Regions from separate parts of the Caballeronia sp. LjRoot29 genome, predicted to be linked through region 3. Evidence: predicted binding sites of a transcription regulator. Region 3 holds the regulator's gene; each other region holds the start of a gene.
What was found. The regulator LexA, encoded in region 3, represses DNA repair genes until DNA is damaged. The targets are predictions, from matches to a motif close to ACTGTATNNNNATACAGT.
Positions count from the first base shown of each region.

Region 1 (4,192 bases), on a different contig from region 3:
TCGGCGCCCCACGCAAGGATGTCGTGCGCGGGTTCGTACCAGGCGACGTACTCCGGCTCGCCCGCGGCATGGTGAGCGCACTGGCGAAAGCGCACGTACGCGATCATGTCGTGTTTGTCACGTCGAACCGCTTTTGCCATTTGCTGCAGGCGTGCACCGTCGACGTCGGCAGGCGATGCAACGGCGCGATCGCCCTGGTGCCATCGCCAAATGACCTTATACAAAAACGCCCAGCGACGTGGATCCCGATATAACGCGGCATCGCTGAGTTGGGCCGCAAGTGTTTTCGAAATACCCACTACCAGCGGCGGCACGGCAGATTGGAACGGACGCGGCGCGGACACCGCCTCGTCGTTGCCGGTCTGGTTCGCGTCGAAATTGAACGAACCGCTGGTTGGCTCCACATGACCGTTCGCAGCACCATGCGCAAAGTCGTCGACCCGCCAGTCGATGGCTTCCGGGGACACGTTTGCCGCGAGCATCCGCAGGGCGGCGGCGCGCCACGCGCTATACGTATTCTCGATGGCGATGGTTTGCATCGAATGTCCGCTCGCTAACATGCGCGCTCACAGCAGCGCGAGCTGCACAGGTGGCGGCGTCAGCACTCGCCGCAACTGTTCCGACGACACGTCTTTCAATGGCGCCCGATAATCCTGCGTGACGATAAACGGCTTGATCTTCGCCATCGAGCAGCGCAACTGCACGAGATCCTGGTAACGCACCGCGCGCGAGCGACGCAGCTCCACCAGCCGTTGGGCATTGCGCATGCCGATTCCTGGCACGCGCGCAATCATGCGAAGCGGCGCACGATTGAGGTCGACCGGAAACTGATGCCGGTGAGACAGCGCCCACGCAAGCTTCGGGTCGATATCAAGCGACAACGAACCGGCTTCACCGAACAGTTCGGCCACGTTGAAGCCGTAACCGCGCATCAGGAAATCAGCCTGATAAAGCCTGTGCTCGCGCAACAGCGGCGGCGCCTGCGAGGGCAGGGCGGAAGGACTGTCGGGGATCGGGCTGAACGCCGAGTAGTAAACCCGCTTCAACTTATACGACCCGTATAGCGTCTCGGCTGTACGCAAAATGGTGCGGTCGTCCGTAGCGTCTGCACCAACGATCATCTGCGTACTTTGACCAGCGGGTGCGAATTTAGGCGCTTTTTTGTCGCTGAGCGCTTCGTCCTGTCCAAGCCGGATTGAACTCATGGCCAGCTTGATCGTGCGCGCACTCTTCTCAGGCGCGAGCTGTTCGAGGCTGATCTCGGTCGGAAGTTCGATATTGACACTTAGCCGGTCAGCATATTTTCCGGCCTGTGCGATCAGTCCCGGATCCGCGTCGGGAATGGTCTTCAGGTGCAAGTAGCCGCGGAACTGGTGGTCCTCACGCAATGACTGCGCGACGCGAACGAGTTGCTCCATGGTGTAGTTCGACGACTGGATGACGCCGGAACTTAAAAACAGGCCGTCAATGTAGTTGCGCCGGTAAAAATCCAGTGTCAGGTCCACCACTTCTTCAGGCGTGAAGCGCGCACGCGGTACGTTGCTGGACCGACGGTTCACACAGTACTGACAGTCATACAGGCAGAAATTGGTCAGGAGGATTTTCAGTAGCGACACGCAGCGGCCATCCGGCGTGAAGCTGTGACAGATACCGGCGCCCGTGCTCGATCCCAGCCCGGGTCCACCTCGCGAACTGCGTTTCGGCGCGCTGCTGCTGGCGCAAGACGCGTCGTATTTCGCCGCGTCTGCCAGCACTTCGAGCTTCTTGAGCAGTTCCATTTCGTCCGCGCTTTACTGTATATATATACAGTATTGTACGGGGCTGTCGGGTCGAAGCAAAGGGTTTTTACGCTTGCATTCCTGCGGCTGAAATCCCGTCGATCTGCGCTCGCAGCCGCCCTCTTATGCGTGAAATCCCTGACGGACGCTCGCCAATGATAGCGTTACCATTCGCTCATTCAAGAGCGTGTTGATAGCGCTATCAAGGAGAACCAGCTTGTCCTCGAATCTGCCCGCGAAACCCACCGCCCCTCGCAAGACCCCCGAACAATTACGCAGCTACCGCTGGTATGGCGTGAACGATCTGCGCTCGTTCGGCCACCGTTCACGCACGGCGCAAATGGGCTATCACCCATCCGATTACATGGGCAAGCCGGTCATTGCCATCGTCAATACATGGAGCGAACTCAACTCGTGCCATACGCACTTCAAGCAACGCGTGGAGGAGGTCAAGCGCGGTGTCTGGCAGGCTGGCGGTTTCCCCGTCGAGATGCCCGTGATGACGCTCGCCGAGCCGTTCCAGAAACCGACCACCATGCTGTACAGAAACTTCCTCGCGATGGAAACCGAGGAGTTGCTGAAGTCGTACCAGTTCGATGGCTGCGTGCTGATGGGTGGCTGCGACAAGACCACGCCCGGCCTGCTGATGGGTGCGATCAGCATGAACTTGCCGAGTATCTATCTGCCCGCCGGCCCGATGCTGCGCGGCAACTGGAACGGCCGCACGCTCGGCAGCGGTTCGGACACCTGGAAATACTGGGCGGAACTGCGCGCGGGCAAGATCACGGAAGAGGAATGGAAAGGCATCGAAAGCGGCATCGCGCGCTCGCCGGGCCATTGCATGACCATGGGCACGGCGTCGACCATGACCACCGCCACCGAATCGCTCGGCCTGACGCTGCCCGGCTTTTCATCGATACCCGCAGTCGACTCACGCCACGCGCAATTCGCCTCGCTGACGGGCCAGCGGATTGTGGAAATGGTCTGGATCGACCAGAAACCCTCCGACATCCTGACCGCGAAATCCTTCGATAACGCCGTCACCACCGTGCTCTCCATGTCGGGTTCCACGAACGCAATCGTGCACCTCGTGGCGGTCGCGCGCCGTGCTGGCATCGACCTGACGACCGCACGCTTCGATGAACTCGCGCGTATCACGCCGGTGCTCGCGAACCTGCGCCCGGCCGGCAAATACCTGATGGAAGACTTCTTCTATGCAGGCGGTTTGCGCGCATTGCTCGTGGAACTGGGCAGCCTGATCGATGGCACGCAGATGACAGTGAGCGGATCGACGCTCGGCGAAAACATCGCGGGCGCGGAGATCTTCGACGACGACGTGATCCGCAAGCGTGCCAATCCGGTGGTTGAACGCGATGGCCTCGCGGTGCTGACCGGCAACCTCGCGCCGGATGGCGCCGTGATCAAGCCGGCCGCCATGGAGCAGCATCTGCTGAAGGCGCGCGGGCCGGCTGTCGTGTTCAAGGATTACGCCGACATGGCGGCGCGCATCGATAGCGAAGAACTCGATATCACCGCGGAGTCCGTGATCGTGCTGCAACACGCGGGTCCGGTGGGTGCGCCGGGCATGCCCGAGTGGGGCCAGTTGCCGATCCCGCAGAAGCTGCTGAAGCAAGGGGTGAGAGACATGGTGCGGATCTCGGACGCTCGCATGAGCGGCACGAGCTACGGCGCGTGTGTACTGCATGTGGCGCCGGAATCTTTCGTTGGCGGTCCGCTTGCGCTGGTGAAAGACGGCGACATGATCGAACTCGATGTCCCCGGCCGACGCCTTCATCTCGATGTCAGCGACGCAGAAATCGCCGCTCGCAAAGAAGCGTGGAAGGCGCCGAAACGCCCGTTCGAACGCGGCTTTGGCGTGATGCATCAGCTTCACGTCACGCAGGCAAACAAGGGTTGCGATTTCGACTTTTTGGAAGAACCGGTGACCGCGTCGTCGTCTGAACCCGTTGCAGCGGCGGCAAGCGCGCATCGTGACGAACCCGAGATTCACTAACCGTATACAGAGCACTCCATATGAATTCATCCGACACCTCTGTCAGCAGCGCCGCGCTCGAATTATTGCGCCACGTCAGCACGGCCACGCTCACCACGCAGTTGTTCAAACGCGGCTTGCGCAACGTATTCCTGCAAGGCGTCGCGCCGCTCGTCAAACCTGCACCGGGTGCGCCGAACCTCGTTGGCCCGGCATTTACGCTGCGCAATATTCCCGCGCGTGAAGACCTCGATCACGTGGGCGTCTTCCAGGACCCGGACCATCCGCAGCGCAAGGCGGTGGAGAGCGCGCCGCCGGGCAGCGTGCTGGTTCAGGACTGTCGGGGCGACCGGTCGGTTGCATCGGTGGGATCGATTCTCGCGCTCCGGCTGGCGAAGCGCGGCGTGGCGGGCATGGTCTC
Region 1 covers NZ_CAXUPU020000021.1:39,872-44,063, reverse strand. Annotated here, with positions in the region: gene ACSQ83_RS21775 (UdgX family uracil-DNA binding protein) at 1-539, opposite strand, end outside; gene ACSQ83_RS21770 (putative DNA modification/repair radical SAM protein) at 567-1,778, opposite strand; gene araD (L-arabinonate dehydratase) at 1,996-3,792, shown strand; gene ACSQ83_RS21760 (ribonuclease activity regulator RraA) at 3,813-4,192, shown strand, end outside.
Region 1: a site for LexA is predicted at 1,793-1,810, ahead of ACSQ83_RS21770 (putative DNA modification/repair radical SAM protein). Genes of this name have one in related genera too.

Region 2 (4,192 bases), on a different contig from region 3:
GGATCCGGCTAACCTGGCGGCTCAGTACGCCATTCTCGACGATCGTCATCAGCCGTATTACGAGTATCGTCTCGCCGCTTGAGCGGAGGAGAACCGCAAATACGTTCAGAGAGCGTAGACGCTTGGACCGCCACTAGAACCTCCATTCAGAAGGACGACTAGGTTCAGTGAGTGAAGTGAACAGCAGCGCGGCCGCGGGACCATTCAAGAGCGAGCGCGTCTGATTGCTTCCACTGCCGTCGCGCTTGCGAGGTCCGCGTAGAGTTCGGCCCACTTGCCAAGGAGCGATGAATCGTCGGTGAGGAACAGGGGGTGTTCCGCCCATACACTGACCATTGGTCCCTTCCAACCCAGTTCGAAAATACGAAGGTCTTCGTCGTCGCTCACGCCCAAATCGACCAGGTCGACGAAGGACGCGAGGTTGTACAGATAGACTTCGAGCGGCTCGATGTCAAAGAGCGCCGCAAGTACCGATGCCGCCCGCTTGGACGCAGCTTCTCGGCTGCCGGCCATCAGGAAAACGATGCGTTCGTCGTTACTGTTGGGCTTACCGAATATCACACGGTATAGGGATGTCCTGCACCGATTGCTTAGTTGCGTGCTCATTTTAATTTTTGTCCTGACCTAATGTCGAATCGTCCAAGGTCGATTGCGCTTCGCCGTCACACGGCCTGGTCAACGTACAATCGGCACAGAGCGGCGCACGTACCTGCTTTGCCGTATCTTCGTTTTTGGAACGGCCGGAGCCATGATCGGTCGAACTCACATCACTAATCATAGAAGAAAACACGACCCACATGACGAACACTGGATACCGCGCCCTGCTGGCGCAACGTGAAGCACTGGAAAAGCAGATTGAAGAGTTGAGAAACGCCGAGCGCGGCGACGCGATCGAATGGATCCGTGAGCAAATGGCCCTATACGAAGTCAAGCCCGAAGACCTCGAGCCACGCAGTAGCCGCGGCCCGCGGAAGCAATCGGCGCCTGTCGCTGCGAAATACCGTGATCCCACATCGGGCGCGACCTGGAGCGGTCGCGGCAAGCCCCCTCGCTGGATCGCGGACCAGGATCGCGACAAGTTCGCTATCACTGACTGATCCTCGCCACGATACCGAGCCTACGATGTTGTCCACACAATTTGTGGACAGCGTTGTGGACAACATCACTTGAAAGCCCATAAGTCGTTGTTGTTCCGACGATTATCGGGCCCGCCTCGATGTGCGCCATGGGCCCCGTCAATCGATCAACGCAGGTTCGGGCTCAGGTGGCTCAGATGGCTTCGTTCCCTTGGGCGCCGGCTTGATCTCGGCGAGGACGGTCTGCCGCAGGTGCTGCTTGACCAACAAAAGCCGCAATTTTTCGATCGCGATCAATTCACCTAGATTCTCTTGCCGCCATGCCTGATGAATTGATTTGAAATAACTGTCGACTTCGTTGATCACACCCCGGCTGAACTGAACTTCCAACACGAGCCGCTCGATATCTTCGTTGCCTCGGTATTTTTTCCAGAGCGAACGGAGTTCTTTTAGGCTCAATGGTGCAAACTCAGGGAGGGCTTTGGCCATCGCATCGATCTCGGTACGAACTATTCGGTGATCGCGGCGTGCTCGAGCGCAGGCGCGGGCAGTTCGACGGTGCGCCGCTGAACGCGACGATGCTCGCTGATCAAGTTGGGCGACGGAAAAAGTTTGACCATAATCGGCGCCGGTGCAGCGGGACCTTTGCGCTTGATCAGTTCGACGGCGACGCCCTCAGCCACCGCCCGAACGGCAAGTCTAAGGGGCGCCGGCGACGAGTCCTGGGCACGCGCCAGCGGCCGCATGACGACAAACAACATCTCGGAACTCAGTGCGGCCAGCAGCAGGCGCCTGAGCGACTCGGCGCGGATATGTTGCTGCCAGAGCACGAGTGCACCGCAGCTGCCTGCTCTCAGGATCTGCTCCGCGCTCCACAGCGCATCGGATGACTTAGCAGTCTTTAACCACATGAGCTTGCTCGGATTTATGCCCATAAAGGCGTAGCCGTGTGCATTGGGAATCTGCTGCGGCGCGATCAGTGCAATCGAGCGCTTATTCGACACCGCCGCCATGGCAGGACCCAACAGGCGCATTTCGCCGACGCCGGCTTGCTGTAAAAGCAACTCGGTCATGGTCCCCAACGGCCAGCCGCCGCCAGGCAGCTCGGCTGATAGTGCGGGGTAACCCGTGTCTACGGTGCGCCCATGGGCGCGCGCCAATTGCGTCCCTCGCCAAAGGCTTGGGTGGATCGATTCGATATGGTTCGGTAAAGCGCTCATGCAAAGTACTGTACATATATACAGCTTTTATAGCCACGAGCAAAAATTAGGTCCAAATGAGATTATGGCTAAAGGCGCCTTTCTCCTATTCCACACCGATATTTGCTTGCAAGTTTCAGGGAGATCTGCCTCTAGTTGGGCCAAGGTGATCAGGGAACGCCACGGGCGTCATGCTGAGCTTAATCCATTGATTATGCAGAAGAATCCGGTAAGGTCTGCTGCACGATTGGCATTTTTTTTGCGTAAAGATGCATCTGCTGCCAAACAACCAAGGACACCACATGCAAATTCTCATACTTGATGATGACCGCGATCTCGCCGTGAGTCTTGCAGCGCTTGCTGAAAAGCTCGGACATGCTGTCACGGTCGCGCACGATTGTGAGACAGCGCGCGCTCTCGCTTACTCACGTCCGTTTGATTTCATCTTGGCGGATGTCGAGCTGCCCGATGGTGACGGCAGAGTGGCGTGTGAGAGCCTCCGTAGCGAAGGAGCTTCGCAAGACGCATATATGATTGCCATTACAGGCCGGGCCGATCTAGGGGACGACGATTTCGCCGCATTCGACGGGTATCTTCATAAGCCCATTACCTTCAATTTGCTGGCGCGGGTTCTGCAAGAGTGGCAAACAGCAGCAGGTTTGTCTCCTACAGCGCCCGGGGCAGCAGAGGGTTTGATTTAGCCGCAGCCTTGCGCTGCAACCTTCTGAAGATGGGGATCAAGGAGATTACCGAGGCGGAGCCACTGAAAGTGGCCTGCTATCTTGGTTTGGTGGCGGGCCGAACCGATGCGTGGCAGATGCATGGCGCGCCGTGCTTGGTTGGAAGACCTTCCTCGAAACAAAACGAAATCGACCGACGCGCCGTGTGGCTATGGAACAGAGTGGTTGAACTTGTCTGTCGACGCTTCGCTCGTGAATGATAATACCCGACAGCATCTCCAGATACTCATCCAACTGAACTCTCATTCGCTGGCAAATTCTTGTCCTACCAAGCGATGAAAATCGTGGGCGGCGGTCCCTAGGATCGCCTTACACATGGCCTGAAATGATCCGACCGAATGCTTTTGTGAGACCGTTCGGACAGTCGCTATGTCAATTGTGTCGTACAGAACCACACCGTTCGAATCGACGAGGGAGAAATCAAATTGCCAGTGGTCAACATCACTGTCGTTGCCGACGCTTGGATAGGCACGATTGAGTACTGCCCGCATCTTTAGTGCCCTGACGATTGTGCTGCCTGCGTAAGACCCACCTCGACGGCATGAAGTTGTTCTGCGGTGAACGTACCTGCGGAAACCGATGACGCATGGTGGTAGATCATTAGTCCGTAGACATCGGCTAAGACTCGCGCACTTGCGCAGAGCGCGGCATCTTCCCCGGTCGCATCGTGAACACGCCAATAGTTTATCGCTGCTTCGACCTGCTCAATCGTATAAACAGTCATAAGACACACCGTCGATCTTCATAAATACTGTATGGATGTACAGTACATTATCGAAAAATTCGGGAGCTGCATAGGTCGCGGTGAAAAAATGATGGCGGGTGCATCGGGCGCGCCTGAGGAACCAAGTGCCGGTGTATTGAAGGCACGCATTGCAGAAGTTGTATCAGCAGCGGTTTCCCCCGAAGCCACCGTTTGGCTCGCCGCGATAAGGAAGAACAAGGCCGCAGCGAACCACCGGCTTTGCTTTGCCGGTATCAGCTGGCTTCCGAAGGGCTGACAAAGCTTGAAGCATGGGAAAGAACTGTAAATGAGAACCAGATCAAGGAACGGGCATATATGAAGGATGACGAATTCCGTATTGATCCCGTAAGTAGCGTAGTCAACAAGAAAGCATTGGACGCGATTCAGTAGCGTATTACCTTAACGCCGACTAACCTACTTGCCAAAATTAGC
Region 2 covers NZ_CAXUPU020000041.1:11,230-15,421, reverse strand. Annotated here, with positions in the region: gene ACSQ83_RS30790 (SOS response-associated peptidase family protein) at 1-82, shown strand, start outside; gene ACSQ83_RS30785 (hypothetical protein) at 205-606, opposite strand; gene ACSQ83_RS30780 (H-NS histone family protein) at 798-1,097, shown strand; gene ACSQ83_RS30775 (hypothetical protein) at 1,236-1,565, opposite strand; gene imuA (translesion DNA synthesis-associated protein ImuA) at 1,586-2,296, opposite strand; gene ACSQ83_RS30765 (response regulator) at 2,578-2,976, shown strand; gene ACSQ83_RS30760 (DUF3717 domain-containing protein) at 3,509-3,739, opposite strand; gene ACSQ83_RS30755 (hypothetical protein) at 3,932-4,150, shown strand.
Region 2: a site for LexA is predicted at 2,304-2,321, ahead of imuA (translesion DNA synthesis-associated protein ImuA). Genes of this name have one in related genera too.

Region 3 (4,192 bases):
AAAATCACCGACCCGTATTCGCCCAGTGCACGCGCGAACGCGAGCGCGAAGCCTGTCAGGATGGCTGGAAACAGCGACGGCAGCACCACGCGGCGAAACGTCAGCCAGCGCGTCGCGCCAAGGCACGCGGCCGCTTCTTCCTGCTCGCGCTCGAAATCTTCCAACACCGGTTGCACGGTACGCACGACGAACGGCAAGCCGATAAACGTCAGCGCCACGAGCACGCCGAATGGCGTGAACGCCACCTTGATTCCGAGCGGCGCGAGAAACTGGCCGATCCAGCCATTCGGCGCATACACGGCCGCGAGCGCGATACCGGCCACGGAAGTCGGCAACGCAAACGGCAGATCGACGACGGCATCGACCACGCGTTTGAACGGGAACGTGTAGCGCACGAGCACCCACGCCACGAGAAAGCCGAACACGGCGTTGATTAGCGCGCCGCCGAGAGCCGCCGAAAACGTCAGCCGATACGACGCCAGCACGCGCGGCGACGTAACGGCGCGCACGAACGTCGCCCAGTCGAGCGTAGCGGTCTTGGCGAAGGTCGCGGCGAGCGGAATCAGCACTACGAGGCTCAGATACGCCACCGTGATGCCGAGCGTCAGGCCGAAGCCCGGCAGCGCGCTGGGCTTGCGGAAAGTGAAGGTCGTCATGCGTGAATCATCCAGTTCCGCCGCGCCGCGGGGACGGCGCTTCGGGGTCGAGCTTCGGGTTGATTACAGGCCGTCTATGCGGCCGTGGTGTTGTTTCAAACTTCTTTACGACTACAGCATCGCGAGCGCATGAGCGCCGGCGATGCTGCCTTTCAAACCATTACGCTTACTGCGGTTGATAGATGGAATCGAACACGCCGCCATCGGCGAAATGCGTCTTTTGCGCGTTGGTCCAGCCACCGAAGGAATCATCGATCGTGTAGAGCTTGATCTTCGGGAACTGCTTCGTCAGCGCAGCAGGAACGGCAGTGGAACGCGGCCGATAAAAGTTGCGCGCCGCGATCTCCTGACCTTCCTCGCTATACAAATACTTCAGGTACGCCTCGGCCAGCTTGCGCGTGCCGTGACGATCCACGACCTTGTCGACTACGGCGACCGGCGGTTCAGCCAGGATGCTCACCGACGGCACCACGATCTCGAACTTGTCCGAGCCAAATTCCTTCAGCGACAAGAACGCCTCGTTTTCCCACGCGATCAGCACGTCGCCCTGCCCGCGCTGCACGAAACTGGTGGTCGCACCCCGCGCGCCCGAATCCAGCACGCCGGCATTCTTATAAAGCTTGGTCACGAATTCCTTGGCGGTCGTCGCGTTGCCACCCGGCAGATGCTCTGCGTACGCCCATGCCGCGAGATAGTTCCAGCGCGCGCCACCGGATGTCTTCGGATTCGGCGTCACGATAGACACGCCCGGCTTGAGCAAGTCCGGCCAGTCCTTGATCTGCTTCGGGTTGCCCTTGCGCACGAGAAACACGATTGTCGATGTGTACGGCGACGCGTTGTCCGGCAAGCGCTTCTGCCAGTCTTGCGCCACGAGCCCCTTGCCCGCGAGCGCATCGATGTCATAGGCCAGCGCCAGAGTCACTACATCGGCCTGCAAACCGTCGAGAACCGAGCGCGCCTGACCGCCTGAGCCGCCGTGCGACTGCTTGAACGTGACGGTTTCTCCGGTTTCAGCCTTCCATTTCTTGCCGAAAGCCTGATTGAAGTCCTGGTACAGCTCACGCGTCGGGTCATACGACACGTTAAGGAACGACGTGTCGGCGTGCGCCAGCGAGATCGTTCCCACGATCATCCCGGTCGCCGACGCTGCCCCGATCACCGTCGTGGCAACCAGCTTCCTTGCCCGTGCGCCCCACCCCGAATTCCGACTCAGCATTGCCCCGCTCCCCGTCTTATGTGTTTGAGCAGCCGAGTCTATCGATGGGCTTTCATTATTAAAAATAATTGTTATTCATTCTTTTAGATCAAAAAGTGCTAATGAAGACTGGAAGCGGCGTTGCGGCCATCAAAGAGCCGCTGGAGCACCGTGTTTGGGGCCTCTGTGTGGTTCTGACGACGTCGAACTTAAAGTAAAGCTTGAAAAGCGTCGAATACTGTATAAAACTACAGGCATCTGTTCATCCATACAGTGGACGACCGGCCATAAAGGGGCAAATGCACGTGACCAAAATGAGCAAACTGACTGCGCGGCAGCAAGAGGTTTTCGAACTGATCCAGCGCGCTATCGAACGTACGGGGTTTCCGCCCACGCGCGCCGAGATCGCGGCTGAACTCGGTTTTAGCTCGGCTAACTCCGCCGAAGAGCATCTTCGGGCGCTGGCGCGTAAAGGGGTGATCGAGCTGGCTGCGGGTTCATCGCGCGGCATTCGTTTGCTGACTAATGGCAGTCTTGACGACGGCCCTCACCAGTTCACGTTGCCGCACGCCAGCATCATGCAGTTGTCGTTGCCGCTGGTCGGGCGCGTGGCGGCCGGTAGCCCGATCCTTGCGCAGGAACATATCTCCCAGCATTACGCCTGTGACCCGGCACTGTTCTCCAGCAAGCCGGACTATCTGTTGAAGGTACGCGGTCTTTCCATGCGCGACGCAGGCATCTTCGACGGTGATCTGCTCGCCGTACAGAAGAAAAACGAGGCGAAGGACGGGCAGATCGTCGTGGCACGGCTCGGCGACGACGTCACGGTGAAACGCTGGAAACGTCGCCCAGATGGCGTTGAACTGATCGCTGAAAATCCTGATTACGAGAATATCTTCGTTGCATCAGGCAGCGACGACTTTGCGCTGGAAGGTATTGCGGTCGGGTTGATCCGCTCCGGCGAGCTTTGATTTCTGATTGTTGATTTCTGATTTGCAGGGCGGCGGTGGATGTTCTCCCCAGCCGCGCTGCGCTTGAATTCCAGCCCCATAAAGCGTGACGGACATCGCATTCGCGAGGAACCGGCGCGCGCCCTATTCTCATCGGTTGTCATCGGTTATCGGAGAAACATCATGGAACGATTCGCCCGGTTGTTTTCTGCTTCTTTTTTATCCGCATCGTTTGCGCCGGCAGCACGCGCACCGCTTTCGTTTCGCCAATTCCGGGAATTTGGCCGTTTGCGGCATCTGCGCTCGCTGATTTCCTGCAAGACACAAAAACCTGCTGACACGCCTGATCTCTTCAGCGAATTGCCAGTCTTGCCCTCGCGGCAACCGGCGTTCGCCCGGGTATCGTTGAGTACATCGGTGCATACGCAGTCCGAGCAACGTGCACCCGTGCGGGTTTATCGCGGTGAGTCGCGGGTCATCATGGTGGGCAATATCGAAGCGGTATCGCGCATGATCGACCGCTGCATCGACGAGGAACGCGCAGGCGTTGAAGATGGATTGTTCGCCTGATATTTAAGGCGCGGTGAATTCGCGGGGATAGTTCTGGCGCCGGTGCGGTCCATTCAAGGGTTGAGTCGTCCAAGGTCTCTCGTTAGGCCTTTCGTTTGGCCACAACTCTTGCATTTCGAGCCGCGTCTACCTCATCAGCCAAAAGGTCCCCACGCGTATGCCTTTGTCCCGTACCAGCAAGTCCGTTGTTATTGCGTTGTTGGCTGTTATTGTTGTGGCGGTTCTCGGTGTGATTTATGCGTCGCCCTATATTGCCCTCGATCGGCTAAAACGTGCCGCCGACGCCCGTGACGCTCAGACCGTGAATCAGTACGTCGACTTTCCGTTGCTACGTGAAAGCCTGAAGGACCAGGTCGGGCAGTTGCTGACCCGAAGAATCGATATACAGAAAAGCGGCAATCCGTTAGCGATAATCGGCGCCATGATTGGCGCGGCGCTAGTCGGCCCGCTGGTCGATTCGTATGCAACGCCCGACGGCGTGGCGGCTATTCTCAATGGCATACCGCCAAGAGGTGATCCTGGCGAGAAACCGCCGGTTCCGGCGGAGGCCAATGGCGCTGTGGTTGCGTCTCCGGAAGCCGCGCAAGCGCCGCCGCTCGCGCCCGCTCAACCGGCGCCTGCCGCCGCTGCGCCATCCGCACCGAAACCGCCGCCTCAAACCACGGCGGGGTATCGAAGTTTTAATACTTTCGCGGTGAATTACCAGCATGGCACCGGCGAAGCACGCTATTCAGCCATTCTTCGGCGATACGGGTTGTTCTCTTGGAAACTGGTCGCCGTGGAACTGAACGACAGTTAGGCGAGCCAGCAGGTTCACCGCA
Region 3 covers NZ_CAXUPU020000008.1:34,568-38,759, forward strand. Annotated here, with positions in the region: gene cysT (sulfate ABC transporter permease subunit CysT) at 1-656, opposite strand, end outside; gene ACSQ83_RS11735 (sulfate ABC transporter substrate-binding protein) at 823-1,872, opposite strand; gene lexA (transcriptional repressor LexA) at 2,166-2,822, shown strand; gene ACSQ83_RS11745 (hypothetical protein) at 2,985-3,371, shown strand; gene ACSQ83_RS11750 (DUF2939 domain-containing protein) at 3,529-4,170, shown strand.